2 regions of the Glutamicibacter soli genome follow, and region 1 is predicted to be linked to the other one. Evidence: riboswitches for the same ligand, from Rfam matches in the RefSeq annotation. Region 1 holds a riboswitch; the other holds the start of a gene.

Region 1 (7,117 bases):
ATGACCGGGTCAGCGAGGTCCCGACCCCAGAACAGCGGCAACGGGTTGGCCTTGAGCTTCGCGTCATCGAAGATCTCCAGTTCCGCGGCTTCTACTGCGAAACCGGACAGGCCGACCACTGCGGACACCGCTTCGCGCTGGTAGCGGGCCAGTGACGTGGCCATGGCCATGCCCTGTGAGAAGCCGAGCAGCGTCAGGGACGAGTGCTGGGCCGCAATCGGTTCCAGGAAGGCCCAGAGGTCTTTCACGCTTTGCGCCACTGCGTCGACAGAGTAGTCGATCTCCTGCGACAGCGGGAACCAGCTGAACCCCGGTCCGGCCTGCAGCGGAGCCCGCACCGAAAGATAGGTGAATTCCTGCGGCAAATAGCGCGACAGGCCCATCAGGTCTTCTTCATTCGAGCCGTAGCCGTGCAGGAACACCAGCAGCGGCGTGCCCAGTCGGGATTCATCATTGCGGGAAATCAGCGCAACCGTGGATGCTTCAGGATTAGTCATAGTGCTCTAAGCCTAGCGACCCCCGCCCCTCGCCAGCGCATCGGACGACGCCAAAAGTACCAATCGCCCCGTTGCAATTCTGTAACGTTTGGATTTACTCGGGGCGTTGGCTCAACCATCGTGGTTGACTTGTGGAAATAGATGAACGATGTTTTCTCCACCCACCGAAAGCAGCCTCCGCGATGAATTTTGATGACGCCCCGCCGGAACTGATCGAAGAGCTCAACGATCCGGAAACACTGTTCGATTCCGACCCGACCGGCACCATGGAATCCGCCTTTGCCGGCGTCAGCATTTTGTCCATACTCTTCATTGTCATTTTCACGCTGGTGGTCGTATTCATCATCGTTGTCTGGGTACGCAACTACCGGGCGGCGAAGAACGCCGGGGTTGACATCTTCACCGTGCAGACCGACATCGCGGCAAAGGCCTCGAAGTCCGCGCTGCTCGCCCCGGCCCAGTCAAAGGAGGACCGGCTGCGTGAGCTGGACGATCTGCGTTCCAAGCAGTTGATCAGCGCCGAGGAATACGCCGAGGCCCGCAGCAAGGTCCTGCTCGGATAGTTTTCTCGAATCGTTGACACAACGTTACTAACGAGTAACAATGTAGCTTGTGGCTATTTCCCCAAGTTTCGAAACTCCTGATTCCGAGAATTCCACGGTGCACCCTTGGCGGCGCTATGTAGCGGTCGGCGATTCTTTCACCGAGGGCGTGGGAGACCCCGATCCCCTGGCCCCGCAGTCCTTCCGCGGCTGGGCCGACCGTCTGGCCCAGGAGCTCAGTCGGGGCGTGCCTGACTTCGCCTACGCCAACCTCGCGATCCGCGGCCGGCTGATTGCCCAGATCATCGAGGAGCAGGTCCAGCCGACCATTGATCTGAAGCCCGACTTGATTTCCATCTGCGCCGGAGGCAACGACGTGCTGCGCCCGGGAGGGGATCCGGACAAGATCGCCGACCAGCTCGATTCCACGATTTCCCGGCTGAATTCCACGGGGGCCACCATCCTGCTGTTCACCGGGCCGGATATCCGGGATACTCCGGTGCTCGGAAGCATCCGCGGCCGCGTGGCCATCTACAACGAGAATGTCCGCACCGTCGCCGCACGCTACGACGCGATCGTGGCAGACATGTGGGCGCTGCGCGAACTGCACCAGCCGGTGATGTGGTCTGCGGACCGCCTGCACTTCTCGCCGCTGGGCCACCAGCGCATTGCGGCGATGGCACTGGATGCCTTGAACGTCCCGCACACGCTTGACACCCGCATCGACGCAGTCGAGGACACCCGCAGCTGGAAGGAAGCGCGGATCGAGGACCTGCACTGGGCCCGCGAGCACCTGGCCCCGTGGGTACTGCGCCGGCTGCGCCACCAGTCTTCAGGCGACGGCATCACGGCCAAGCGCCCCACCCCGACGCCTTTTGCCGAGAGCACGCCGAACGACTCGCTGGGAGCCGGCGACAGCGCTCCCTAGCCCCGAACATGCCGAAGGCCGCATCACCGATAACTGGTGGTGCGGCCTTCGTTCCATGCCATGTCGCTCTCGATTAGTCCTCGTCGAAAACCAGTGTGCGCAGCACCCCGTCCAGCTGGGCGGCGTCTGTCAGGAATCCGTCGTGGCCGATCGGCGAATCGATGTAGTGCACCGGCTTGGGCGTGGCCAGGGAAGCAGCGAGCTTCACCGACTGCTCCGGGTAGTACAGGCGGTCGGACTTCACTGCCGCCACCAGCACGTTGACCTGTTCCAGCCGCGCCAGCGCGTGTTCGAAGGATTCATGCCCGCGGGCCACGTCGTGGCTCATCAAGGCCTCGGTGAGGACCAGGTAGCTGTTCGCGTCGAAGCGGTTGACCAGCTTGCTGGCCTGGTGGTCCAGGTAGCTCTCCACCTGGTAGCGTCCACGGCGCCCTTCGAAGGGAGCATCGGGGACCTCGCCGTCCTGCGCCTTGCGGCCGAAGCGGTGCTCCAGCTCCGCCTCGGAACGGTAGGTCAGGTGGGCCAGCCGGCGGGCCAGTCCCAGCCCCTCGTCCGGGCGCGCCTGGTTCTGGTAGTAGTCTCCCCCGGCGAAATGCGGATCAAGCCGGATGGATTGGGTCTGCACCTGCGCGAACGCTATCTGTTCTGCGCTGGCTTGGCCGGTGGAAGCCATGACCACCAGGTTCGCGACCTGCTCAGGGAATTCAACCGCGTATTCCAGGGCCCGGGCTCCGCCCATGGACCCGCCGAGCACGGTATGCCAGCGCTCAATTCCCAGCTGTGTAGCCAACCTTTGCTCCAGCCGTACCGAATCCTTGATGGTGACGAACGGGAAACGCGAACCCCACGGCACACCTTGCTCATCCAGCGATGCGGGGCCGGTGGATCCATTGCAACCGCCGACCATGTTCACCGAGACCACGTAGAAGCGGTCGGTGTCCACTGTCAGGCCGGGGCCGACGAAGTCCTCCCACCAGCCGTCGGTTTGCGAATCGCCCCGGGAGACGTGGGCGTCTCCGGTCAGGGCGTGCATCACCAGCACTGCGTTGCTGCGCTCGGAATTCAGCTCCCCCCAGGTTTCGTAGGCCAGGGCCACCTGCGGCAGGTAGCCGCCGAACTCGAAGGAGTACTCGCCCACGGACGCACGGCGCAAAATGCCGTGGGTCCCTTCGGCGAGCTCTTCGGTGCCGATGGTGTCTTCGGTAGTCACAATGGATGCCATGCCTAGCGGGTTTCCTGCAGTTCCTTGCCCTCAAGGGCTGCGACCGCCTGGAACCCAAGCTCGAGGTCGGCCAGGATGTCGTTGATGTTCTCCAGCCCGACGCTCAGGCGCACCAGTCCCGGGCGCACCCCGGCGGCCAGGCGCTCCGCGTCGGAGAGCTGGGCATGGGTGGTGGAGGCCGGGTGGATGACCAGCGAGCGGACGTCACCCAGGTTCGCCACATGGGAGTGCAGCTGCAATGCGTCCACAAAAACCTTGCCGGCTTCGACTCCACCGGGCAGGTCGAAGGCCAGCACCGAGCCGGCGCCCTTCGGGCTGTACTTGCGTCCGCGCTCGAACCACGGCGAGGATTCCAAGCCGGCGTAGGCCACAGCTTCCACATCGGCGCGGGCTTCGAGCCAGTTCGCGACAGCGGAGGCGTTCTCCACGTGGCGTTCGATGCGCAGGGACAGGGTCTCCAGACCCTGGGCGATCAAGAACGCGTTGAACGGCGCCGGGGCCGAACCCAGGTCGCGCAGCAGCTGCACGCGGGCCTTGAGGATGTAGGCCAGGTTGGCGCCGAGGATGCCATTGACGCCCAAGTCGCGGGCGTAGACCAGGCCGTTGTAGGACTCGTCGGGGGTGTTGAAGCTCGGGAAGCGCTCGGGATCCTTGGAGAAGTCGAAGTTGCCCGAATCTACGATCACGCCGGCGATCGCGGTGCCGTGGCCGCCGAGGAACTTGGTGGCCGAATGGATCACGATGTCCGCACCCCATTCGATGGGGCGGATCAGGTACGGGGTAGCCAGGGTGCTGTCAACCAGCAGCGGCACGCCGACCTCGTGGGCGATCGCGGAAATGCCCTCGATGTCCAGCACATCCTGGCGCGGATTGGAGATGGTCTCGCCGAAGAACGCCTTGGTGTTCGGCTGGACGGCGTCGCGCCATTCCTGCAGGTTGTCCGGGTCGGAAACGAAAGTGACCTCGACGCCCAGCTTCTTCAGCGTGTGCTTGAGCAGGTTCTGGGTTCCGCCGTAGAGGCTCGGGCTGGCCACCAGGTGGTCGCCGGCCTCGGCGATGTTCAGGATCGCGAAGGTGGTTGCCGCCTGGCCGGAGGACAGCAGCAGTGCGCCCACGCCGCCTTCGAGGTCGGCGATGCGGGTTTCCACGGCCTCGGTGGTCGGGTTGCCGATGCGGGTGTAGATCGGCTCCAGCTCCTGCAGGGCGAAGCGCGCTGCGGCGCTTTCGGCGCTCGGGAAGACGAAGGACGTGGTCTGGAAGATCGGCAGGGAGCGAGCACCGGTAACCGGGTCAGGGCTCTGTCCTGCGTGGATCTGACGGGTTTCAAACGACCAATTGTTGCTCATGGCAGCCTCCAAAAGTTCTGTAACTATGGGGGTACACCACTGAACACACACCACCGGGAAGAACCTCAACGAGGTGCTGCCAGAGGGGTAACCCGCGCTTGTCCTTGACGCCGAGCGGCTCAAGGGCCAGGTCTTCACCCGGGGCACCCCACCGCGGTTGGAGGGTTGCCGCCCAGTAAGCCGGGGCTTGTTACTGGGACTCATGACCTGCCACCAGTGTGCCCGAAAATCGAATATCTTGGCAACCCGAGGCCGGATCCAGAGTCTCAATCGGTCATATTCACGTCCGAGCGACGTCTTATTGCACAGAATTCGACAAGAGTCCAGATCTTAGGATCACCTAAGTAGAGACTGGGATCACATTGTTGTCATGATTGGCACATGATGAGGCTAGATCACGTTACGTACGCATGCGGCCCGGATGGGCTGATGCCAACCGCTGAAAGAATTGCAGAGTCCCTGGGCCTGGAATTCGTCAAGGGAGGCGTGCATCCACGGTTTGGAACTCGCAATGTAATTTTCCCGCTGAAGCACAACCAGTACCTTGAGGTCGTCGAGGTACTGAACCATCCGGCCAGCCTCAAGGCACCTTTCGGACAGGCCGTGCGCGCGCGCTCCGAGCTGGGCGGCGGCTGGATGGGTTGGTGCGTGTCATTGGACGACCTGAGCGGAGCGGAAGAACGCCTGGAACGCAAGGCAGTTCCCGGGAACCGCAAGTTCCCCGACGGCCGCGAACTGACCTGGCAGCAGATCGGCATCAAGGGCCTGATCGCGGATCCGCAGGTGCCCTATCTGCTGCGCTGGGACGACGGCACCGAGGACCTGCATCCGTCGCGCGCGCTGGAGCCTACCGGTGAAATCAGCGAGATCAACATTGCAGGATCCCGCGAGCGCGTGCTTGAATGGCTGGGGCAGCCGGAGAACGTGAATCTCGGACCGGTGACCACCAAGTACCAAGCTCCCAACGGGACGCCGGGCATCCTGTCGGTAACTTTCAATACCGCCAAGGGCACGGTCGTTCTCTAGGAACATCGGGGACCACAGCACAAGATAGGCGGGGACAATGGAGTCCCCACCTACCTTTGCTTGTTAATTGGACGGTTGGTGCAGCCCTAGGATCCGGGTAGCTGCACCAGCTGGCAGTTTTCGACTCCCGCGGCCGCCCGTTTCACCCAGCTGATTTGGGACTGCTCGTCCAGCGCGTTCAGCGCGTCGAGCTGCTCAGACTGGGCTGAGTCGACGAATTCCCGGTCTGCCTTTGTAGTCCACCATTGGTACAGCAGGTTGGACTGCGCCCACATGTGCCGCTGCGCTTCGGTAGCGGCACTCGAGGTGCCAACAATGCCGTGGCTCGCCGCAAGGCTGCCCAAACATTGTTCGGTGGGGTTGACCGACATTTTCATGGCCAGATCCCACTTGACGGTTTCCGGGGAATAGCGGTCCTCGAAGCCCAGCAGCAGACCGCCGGTTGCCTCGGCATGGGCCTTGCTGCTGGTGATGATGCGCGGCTGCTGGATTCCTGTGGCCTGTTCCAACTGGCCGACACCCGCGGTGATGTTAGACCTCCAGTCGTTCCAGTGCTCCGCTTCCCCGGGCCAGAAACAGTACTCGTGCCCGTCGCCGGGTTCTTCGCAGCGTAGCTCGGAGGTGCGGCTGAGCTGCTGCTCTTCGCCCGCATCCTGCGCCGCCAGCGCCCCGCCGCCCCAGAGCACTGTCAGCGACAATGCTCCGGCCACGGCCAGCGCGCGACGCGCCATTCGGTTCATGTTCTGCGCCTTGACGCAGATGGCCAACACGCCCAACATCGACCAGCCCAGATAGCACAGGGCGACTGCCTGGATGACTATGGGATTCGGTGCCGAATCCCGGGTGCAGCACTCTGAAAGCCCTGCCATGTTGCTCAGCATGGGGCCAGGGGCCACCAGGGAAAGCAGTTGCAGTCCGGAGAACAACACGATGCTCAGCCCGATGGCCAGCTTCGGGGCGAACAGCAGTCCCAGCCCCAAACCGCCCAGGCACAGGCCCAGCATCATGAGCATGGAGAGCAGGAATAGTCCGGGGTCGGGGACGAACACTTCGCCCATCCGGTACATCACCGTCGCGTAGCCCAGCAGGTAGGCGCTGGCGCCGACAACCAGCGGGGGCGCCAGCAGCTGCAGGGCGGTTGCCGCGATGCGGTGCGGTCCGCGTACCCGGCGCAGGGCCGCGATGCCGAAGCGGCCGCCCACCCATGCGGCGTAGGTGCCCAGCACGACGCCGCAGAAGAGCATGCCGAAGGAGGAGGCGACGCTCAGGCCTTCCCTGCTGGTATGTTCGGTCTCCACCGGAACCAGCAGCGCCAAGAGCTCGGTGAAGATCAGCATCGCCATCAGCGCGAGGCAAGCCCGCGACTTGCTCCAGAGTTCGGCGAACTGCATGTCTTCCCTTCGAGTTCCTGACGGATGCTCTCTCATCAGGAAGTCTTTCATCAGATTGGCGGATATTTTGTACCGGAGTAACTTTATCCGCTTTTTCTGGACGTCCGCTTCAAATACCCTGCTGGTTAGGGAACCAGCCGTTTGCCCAGCACTGCGACGTTCAGG
Region 2 (7,117 bases), 240 kb from region 1:
CGGCCCACTCTTCGAGCAGTGCGCGGTTCGGGGTGATGAAGTGTTCTTCGGTGTACTTGCCCTGGCTCGCGCCCAGGCGGGTGCGTTCCTCGCGGTCATAGGAGACCAACGTGCGGGAGAAGTCCTGCACCTCCAGGCTCGGACGGTAGACCGCCGGGGCCGGGGAGTTCGCGTTGTAGATCTCCGGGCGGTAGATCTTCTGGAAGGTCTCCATGGTGGCAATCGTGCTGGCCAGCTGCAGGTTGGTGTAGTCGTTCAGCAGGTCGCCCCGGAAATAGAAGGCCAGCGGCGCGACGGAGCCGGCGGGCATGAAGTAGCGCACGCGCAGGCCCATCTTCGCGAAGTACTCGTCGGTCAGGGAGTAGTCGTCCTGCTGGTATTCCAGGCCCAGCACCGGGTGGCTGTTGCCGGTGCGGCGGTAGGTCTTGGAGGTGGAGACGCTGATGCAGATCACCGGCAGCTGCTCGAAGCGCTGGCGGTAGGCTTCCGAGTCAAGGAAGTGCTGGAAAAGCCGGCCGTGCAGCTCCCCGAAGTCCTCCGGGACCACCGGTTTGCCCGAGGCGTCGGCAGTTGCCGGCAGCAGCACGCTGAAGTCGTAGTCCCGCACATAGGAAGAGAAATTATTGCCCACGATGCCGTGGGTGCTCGTCCCGGTGTAGCGGTCCAGGATGCTGGTGTTCAACACCTCCAGCAGCGGGAAGTCCTGCGCCCCCTGTGCCGAGTCGAAGTGCACGTTGGCGGAGATGATTTCCAGCTTCAGCGTGAAGCGCTCGCCGTCCGGATTGTCCCAGTGCATCAGGGAATTCAGGCGCAGGTCGATCATCGTCAGCGCGTTGCCCAGGTTCTCCCGGCGGTTCTCGCCGCGGGCCAGATTCGCGAAATTCGTGGTGATGCGCGAACTCTCGGCTGGAGTGTAGTCCTGGTTGAAATCGGTGCTGGAAATGCTGAAGGTCAATGCGTCTGCCATGGCGGCCAATCTGTTGCTCATGGGCCTGGACAGGCCTGAATCAAGTGGATGCCTCAATCATGCAGGGCCTTTTTCGATATCGGGTAACTGGGGCTAACTATGGATTGATATAGACTCAGCCTATGGTTCAAAAGGCAAGCGGCTTGACGCTGCAACAGCTTCGCTACTTCACCACGGTCGCGACCGAGGGCTCGATCTCCGCGGCCGCTGACCTGCTCTACGTGGCCCAGCCGAGCATGTCTGCCGCGATGAAGGAGCTCGAAGCACGCCTGGGGCGCACGCTGCTGGTGCGTTCAGCCAAGGGCGTGACGCTCACCGTCGAGGGCGCTGAATTCCTGGGCTATGCCCGCCAGGTGCTCGAACAGGTGCAGCTGCTGGAGCATCGCTACCTGGGCCGCCCGCCTTCCCGCCGCCTGCTGGGCATTTCGACCCAGCACTACTCGTTCTCCGTGGATGCGTTCGTGCGCATGGTCCAGGCCAGCGGGGCCGAGGAGTACGAGTTCTCGCTGCGCGAGACCCGCACTGAGGAGATCATCGAGGACGTGCGCACGCTGCGCAGCGAAATAGGTATCCTCTACCGCAACGACTTCAACCGCAAGGTCATCGACAAGCTGCTGCGCGAATCCCGGCTGGTGTTCCACCCGCTGTTCCTTGCAGATCCGCACATCTTCATCTCGCGCACCAACCCGCTGGCATCCCGCCGGCGCGCCACCCTGGAGGACCTCGAGGACCTGCCCCGGCTGACCTTCGACCAGGGCGCGAACAACTCGTTCTACTTCGCCGAGGAAATCCTCTCCACCCTCTCCAGCAAGCGCGAGATCAGGGTCTCGGACCGCGCGACCATCTTCAACCTCATGATCGGCCTAGGCGGGTACACGATCTCCACCGGCATCATCAGCGACGAGCTGGACCCGTCCATCGTTGCCATCCCGCTGGATATCGACGAGCGGATCGAGATCGGCTGGATCGACCACGCTGCGATCCCGCTGACCGAACAGGCCCAGCGCTACCTTGAGGAAGTACGCTCGGTGGTCTCCGAGTTCGGCGTTCACTTGCTGGGCTGAAACGTCATAGTGAGTCTTCAATTCGTCCTCACGCGACACATATAAGCCCATAATTCCCGGAATTCAGGGGTTTTTGCCCCATTTAGCGCGTCACATGGGCCATACGGGGCATGGCCCAGCATGACGAAACCGCGACATATGACGGGCCGCGGCACTGCATTAAGCGCCGGCCGCGCCCCCGCTTGCGCCTGCCGGCACCGGTGGCCAACCATGGAACTACTTACCCATCTAGAGCGACTAAGAGATCTGGCTCGTCGACGTCGCAGCAACCATCGGGAAACCGAAAGGTGCTAATGCCAGGAACGATGGAGCAGCTCCGAGCCGCGTTATAAACCGCGGCGCTGTGCCTCGTACCGTGATGTCCAGGCCGGCAATCGGCCTGGCACCGGCGGTGCGCGGCACCGTGTTCGGTGCACTCTCTCGTGGACTACACAACGAGAAGGAGTACTGCCATGGCCCAGCCACGAGACCTCGCACAGCAGTCAACCGCGGCGATCCACGCCGGATACACCCCGAGCGGGGACTACCGACCGCTGACCGTGCCGCTGTATTCCTCCGCGGCCTACGAATTTCCCTCGCACGCCGATGCGGTGGAGAAGTTCGCGCTGCGCCAGTCGGGCTTCACCTATTCGCGCACCGGGAACCCCACGGTGTCGGTCTTCGAGCAGCGCGCCGCCGCATTGGAAGCCGGAGCCAACGCGGTGGCCACCGCCACCGGCCAGGCTGCCGTGGCGCTGGCGCTGCTGGCGCTAACCCAGGGACCCAAGCACATCATCGCCTCCAGCCAGCTGTACGGCGGCACCGTGGACCTGCTCACCGATTCATTCAACGACTTCGGCATCCGCATCAGCTTCGTGGACCCGGATGACCCGGCGGCATGGGAGGCCGCCATCGAGGAAGACACCCGCGCGTTTTTCCTTGAATCGGTCACCAACCCGCTGTCCACGCTGCCGGATTTGCCGGCGCTCAGCGAGATCGCCCACCGCCACAACATCCCGGTGGTCGTGGACAACACACTGGCCACCCCTGCAAACTTCCGGCCGCTGCTGCACGGCGCGGACATCGTGGTGCATTCGGCCACCAAGGCCCTGGCCGGCCACGGCCAGGTGCTCGGCGGCGTGGTCGTGGACTCCGGGACCTTCGACTTCTCGGACCCGGTCCGCTGGGCGCAGGTCGCCGCGCCGCGGGCCCGCTACGCCGGCACCTCGCTGCTCGAACGCTACGGGGCCGGAGCCTATTCCATGCTGGTGCGTTCCAAGTTCCTGCATGACTTGGGCCCGACCCTGCCGGCGGCCAGCGCCCATGGCATCCTGACAGGCATCGAGACGCTGTCCGTGCGCACCGCCGCGGCGCAGCAGAACCTGCTGCTGTTGGCAAACTTCCTGCAGGCGCACCCCGCGGTGGCGCAGGTGCACCACCCCAGCCGGCCCGGGCACCCGCACTTTGAGCGGGCCAAACGCTTCTTCCCGCGCGGCACCGGCAGCGTGCTGGCGGTGGAACTGCACGACGAGGCCCTGGTCTCCGCGTTCATCGACAGCCTGGAGGTGATTGTGCTGGCCGCCAACATCGGCGACACCCGCACCATGATCGCCCACCCTGCCACCATGACCCACTGCCGGCTCTCCGAAGCGCAGCTGGCCGACGCGGGCCTGAACCGCGCGGTGCTGCGGATCTCGGTAGGACTGGAAGACCCCGCAGACTTGATCCGCGACCTGGACCGCGCGCTGAATGCGGCCCAGGCCGCCACCCGAGAGGAGAGCTTCGCATGAGCGGCTTCAACACGCTGGCGGTGCACGCCGGCCAGGAAAAGGATCCGCACACCGGTGCGGTGATCCCTCCGATCTACCAGACCAGCACCTTCATCCAGGACGGCATCAACGTGCTGCGCGCGGGCCACGAGTACTCCCGCGGATCCAACCCGACCCGCAACGGGTTCGAAACCCAGCTCACCGCTTTGGAAGGCGGAGCCGCAGGCTTCTCCTTCGCCTCCGGGATCGCGGCGGAAGACGCGCTGCTGCGGGCGCTGCTCGCCCCGGGCGACCACATCGTGCTGGGCGCCGACGGCTACGGCGGCACCAACCGGCTGATCACCCGCCTGCACCACAAGTGGGGCATCACCGCCAGCGCCGTGGACATCACCAACCTCGATGCGGTGCGCGCAGCGCTGCGCCCGAACACCGCGCTGCTGTGGGTGGAAACCCCCTCCAACCCGCTGCTGGGCATCGCTGATCTGGCAGGCTGGGCCTCCGTGGCCGCGGAAGCCGGCGCGCTGCTAGTCGTGGACAACACCTTCGCCACCCCGTACCTGCAGCGTCCGCTGGAATTCGGCGCGCACGCGGTGGTGCACTCGACCACCAAGTACATCGGCGGGCACTCGGACGTGCTTGGCGGCGCGGTGATCGTGGGGGAGCACCTGCACCGCGGGCAGTCGCTGGCCGAGGCCGTGGGCTACCAACAGTTCGCCGGCGGCGCGGTGTCCGGGCCGCAGGACAACTACCTGGCCTCGCGCGGGCTGAAGACCCTGGGCCTGCGCATGGAACGCCACTGCACCACCGCCTCAACGCTGGCCGGATGGCTGGAGGACCGGCCGGATGTCACTCGTGTCTACTACCCGGGGCTACCCGGGCATCCAGGACACGAGCTCGCCACCCGGCAGCAGCGGGACTTCGGCGGGATCCTCTCGCTGCAGTTGGCTGACGAGGCAGCCGCCCGCGCCTTCGCCGAGTCTATGGAGCTCTTCCAGCTCTCGGTGTCGCTGGGCGGGGTGGAATCCCTGGTCTGCTATCCGCGGGAAATGACCCATGCGTCGTTGATCGGCACCCCGCTGGAAATCCCTGCGAATCTGGTGCGGCTGTCGGTGGGCATCGAGGAAGCCGACGACCTGTTGGGCGACCTGGAACGCGGGTTCGCTGCAGCGGCAAAGGCGTCCAGGGCCGGCAGTATTCAGCACCAGAGCTTTGCTACCGCTTGATCTGCCGTCAGAAGATTGTCCGGTGGTCTTCCGCACCGGAAAGCTCGCGTCGACGGCAAATCGTTGGCACGGCTCAGTTAATTCTCTCCTGTGGTGCGCGCCATGCACGGAATACTGGGTTCCAAATGCGATGATCTCCGGTAACTGTGATTGGGGAACCAAAATGACAACTGCATTCCGGGAGCCGAACAGGTCGCAAAATCCAATGAAAACACTTGGCATCGCGGGTGCGGTGGACATGGTCGGTTTGAACATCACCGTGCTGGCCTTCTTTGCCTTGTGGCTGATTGCCGACAGCGCCGCCATTGGCCGCATGGAATCGGAATCCAGTATTGATCCGGGCCAGATGCTTCCGAACTCGGAATTGATGTGGTTGGCAGCGCACGGTTCCGTGCTGATGGTTGTCGTTCTGGATTTGCTGGCTATTGTGTTGCTGGTCAAGAACACAGGTGTCCTGCAGCATGCCGCCATGGAAAATAGGTCTCATGTCTCTTGAAGAATCCAATGACGTTGAAAGCCACTCGCGTGGGTACCGCAATCCTCAACGGAGGCCGGGGTAGGTCTGGGACGCTGAGAACGGCCAGCTAGCCATGTAGGGCGACCGGTTTACGGGCACCATAGCCATCCGCCGTTAGAGGTTCGGATGAGCGCAACGGACCCTCGGTAGTCCTAGCGTGGGTGTATGAAGCACATAACTCTGGAGATCATTAATGTAATTGATCTTCCTGCCGCTCCGATTTTCGTCACCATGTCGGTCGCTGGCGGCCTCGTGAAGTCCGAGAACGCCGTCGCCGTGGCCAATCCGTAGCTCACCGACCAGTGCCATCGAACATGAGTGACCTCTCATTCTTTGCGCGGTGGCAACACCTTGGAGCTAACGCCTGAGTTTCCTGATCGCCCAAGCTACTGTAGATCCAGCAAGGAATAGAAGCGCGGATGCTGTGAATAAGCGGGGGTAGGCAGAAGAATCCGGGACATCGGTCCTACTGCCTAGATCCGGCGTCAGTTCTCCTGCCACGTCTGCTGCAGGTGCTCTGCGATTCCGTCGGTTCTGGACAACTTTATTGAACACAGGGCCTATGGTTCCAACTAGCCAGATCAAACCACCCCCGGTGATACCGGCCGCTGCGGAGGCGAGGAAGAGCTTGCGCTGGACGTTTGTCTCCTCTTGCTGGTCGATGCCGGCTAACCGAAATCCCGCGCTGGTGTCAGCACTTCGAATGGGAAGCCTCCATGTGGGAGCAGTCGGGTCTACTACCTGTGGGCTTGAGATGGTCGGTACGTACTCGGCTGGGAGATCTCTGGGTTGGATGCTGACCACAGATTCAGTAGCTACCGACTGAATGTCCAGAAGGTCAGTGACAGCGGGCAATGTCATGGTAGCGATACGAGGGAAGGCATAGCGGTGATGGGATCCCGCAAAGGCTTCAGTGGGCGCAGACGTATTGCCTTGGAGAGACACAGCCCAGCCCATACCAGCTTCTCCGATGGTCGTATCCCGGAAATCCGTTGGCCAGATACGGGTCATAACGCAGTCGTCATCAATTGAAAATTCGAGTCCGATCCCACTTACCCTCGGATTCGAATCCGTCGGCGGTATCGGAGGCGCAAATCTGAGCTCTTCGCCGTTGCTCGTCTTGCGCAGATGAACGTCCTTCATCGCTCCACAAAACCCAACCATCAGCTCCCCGGCTTGGTCTGGCGGCACAGCAGCGGCGCTATCTCCTTTCAGGACCATGTCGAATTTAGTCAGGTTCGGAGAAGGGTAGAAGCGCAAGTCAATATCCACGCGGACGGGCGCCGATGCTGATCCATGCTTCACGCCGACGAAAATCGCACCGGGCATATTCAGCTTTGGGACGGAAGTGAGGGCTGGCTCAGAAAAGTGCCATGCTCCGAAAGCTGACAGGGCAGTCACGACGAGCGCTGCCACCATTTGCGTCTTTTCATACGTCTTCACCATCCAAGCAGTCTATGAGAACGCGCTTGATGTTGGGTCCTATTGGGTTGGGTACGTCATGACGTCGGAGTGATTGGCTTCCGCTCCTATGCTGAAGGGGGTCGTGTTACCGGCGGTATGCATCGCATGCCTCCTGCGAATGGGACGGCCCAGTT

The links. Region 1 has a riboswitch for S-adenosylmethionine ahead of ACTX90_RS04820 (bifunctional o-acetylhomoserine/o-acetylserine sulfhydrylase). Riboswitches for the same ligand answer to the same signal wherever they lie in the genome.
Region 2: linked by a shared signal. The riboswitch ahead of ACTX90_RS03700 (O-acetylhomoserine aminocarboxypropyltransferase/cysteine synthase family protein) and the one ahead of ACTX90_RS04820 (bifunctional o-acetylhomoserine/o-acetylserine sulfhydrylase) in region 1 are both predicted to bind S-adenosylmethionine.

What each region holds. Positions count from the first base shown of each region.
Region 1 is NZ_CM125969.1:1,004,888-1,012,004, reverse strand. It holds gene ACTX90_RS04840 (alpha/beta hydrolase) at 1-497, opposite strand, end outside; gene ACTX90_RS04835 (hypothetical protein) at 680-1,060, shown strand; gene ACTX90_RS04830 (SGNH/GDSL hydrolase family protein) at 1,116-1,967, shown strand; gene metX (homoserine O-acetyltransferase MetX) at 2,041-3,189, opposite strand; gene ACTX90_RS04820 (bifunctional o-acetylhomoserine/o-acetylserine sulfhydrylase) at 3,192-4,535, opposite strand; SAM riboswitch class IV at 4,625-4,743, opposite strand; gene ACTX90_RS04815 (VOC family protein) at 4,917-5,561, shown strand; gene ACTX90_RS04810 (hypothetical protein) at 5,648-6,952, opposite strand; gene ACTX90_RS04805 (GNAT family acetyltransferase) at 7,078-7,117, opposite strand, start outside.
Region 2 is NZ_CM125969.1:766,881-773,997, forward strand. It holds gene ACTX90_RS03690 (putative oxygenase MesX) at 1-967, opposite strand, end outside; gene ACTX90_RS03695 (LysR family transcriptional regulator) at 1,090-2,031, shown strand; SAM riboswitch class I at 2,253-2,343, shown strand; gene ACTX90_RS03700 (O-acetylhomoserine aminocarboxypropyltransferase/cysteine synthase family protein) at 2,484-3,800, shown strand; gene ACTX90_RS03705 (cystathionine gamma-synthase) at 3,797-5,002, shown strand; gene ACTX90_RS03710 (hypothetical protein) at 5,166-5,498, shown strand; gene ACTX90_RS03715 (hypothetical protein) at 5,685-5,810, shown strand; gene ACTX90_RS03720 (hypothetical protein) at 5,877-6,965, opposite strand.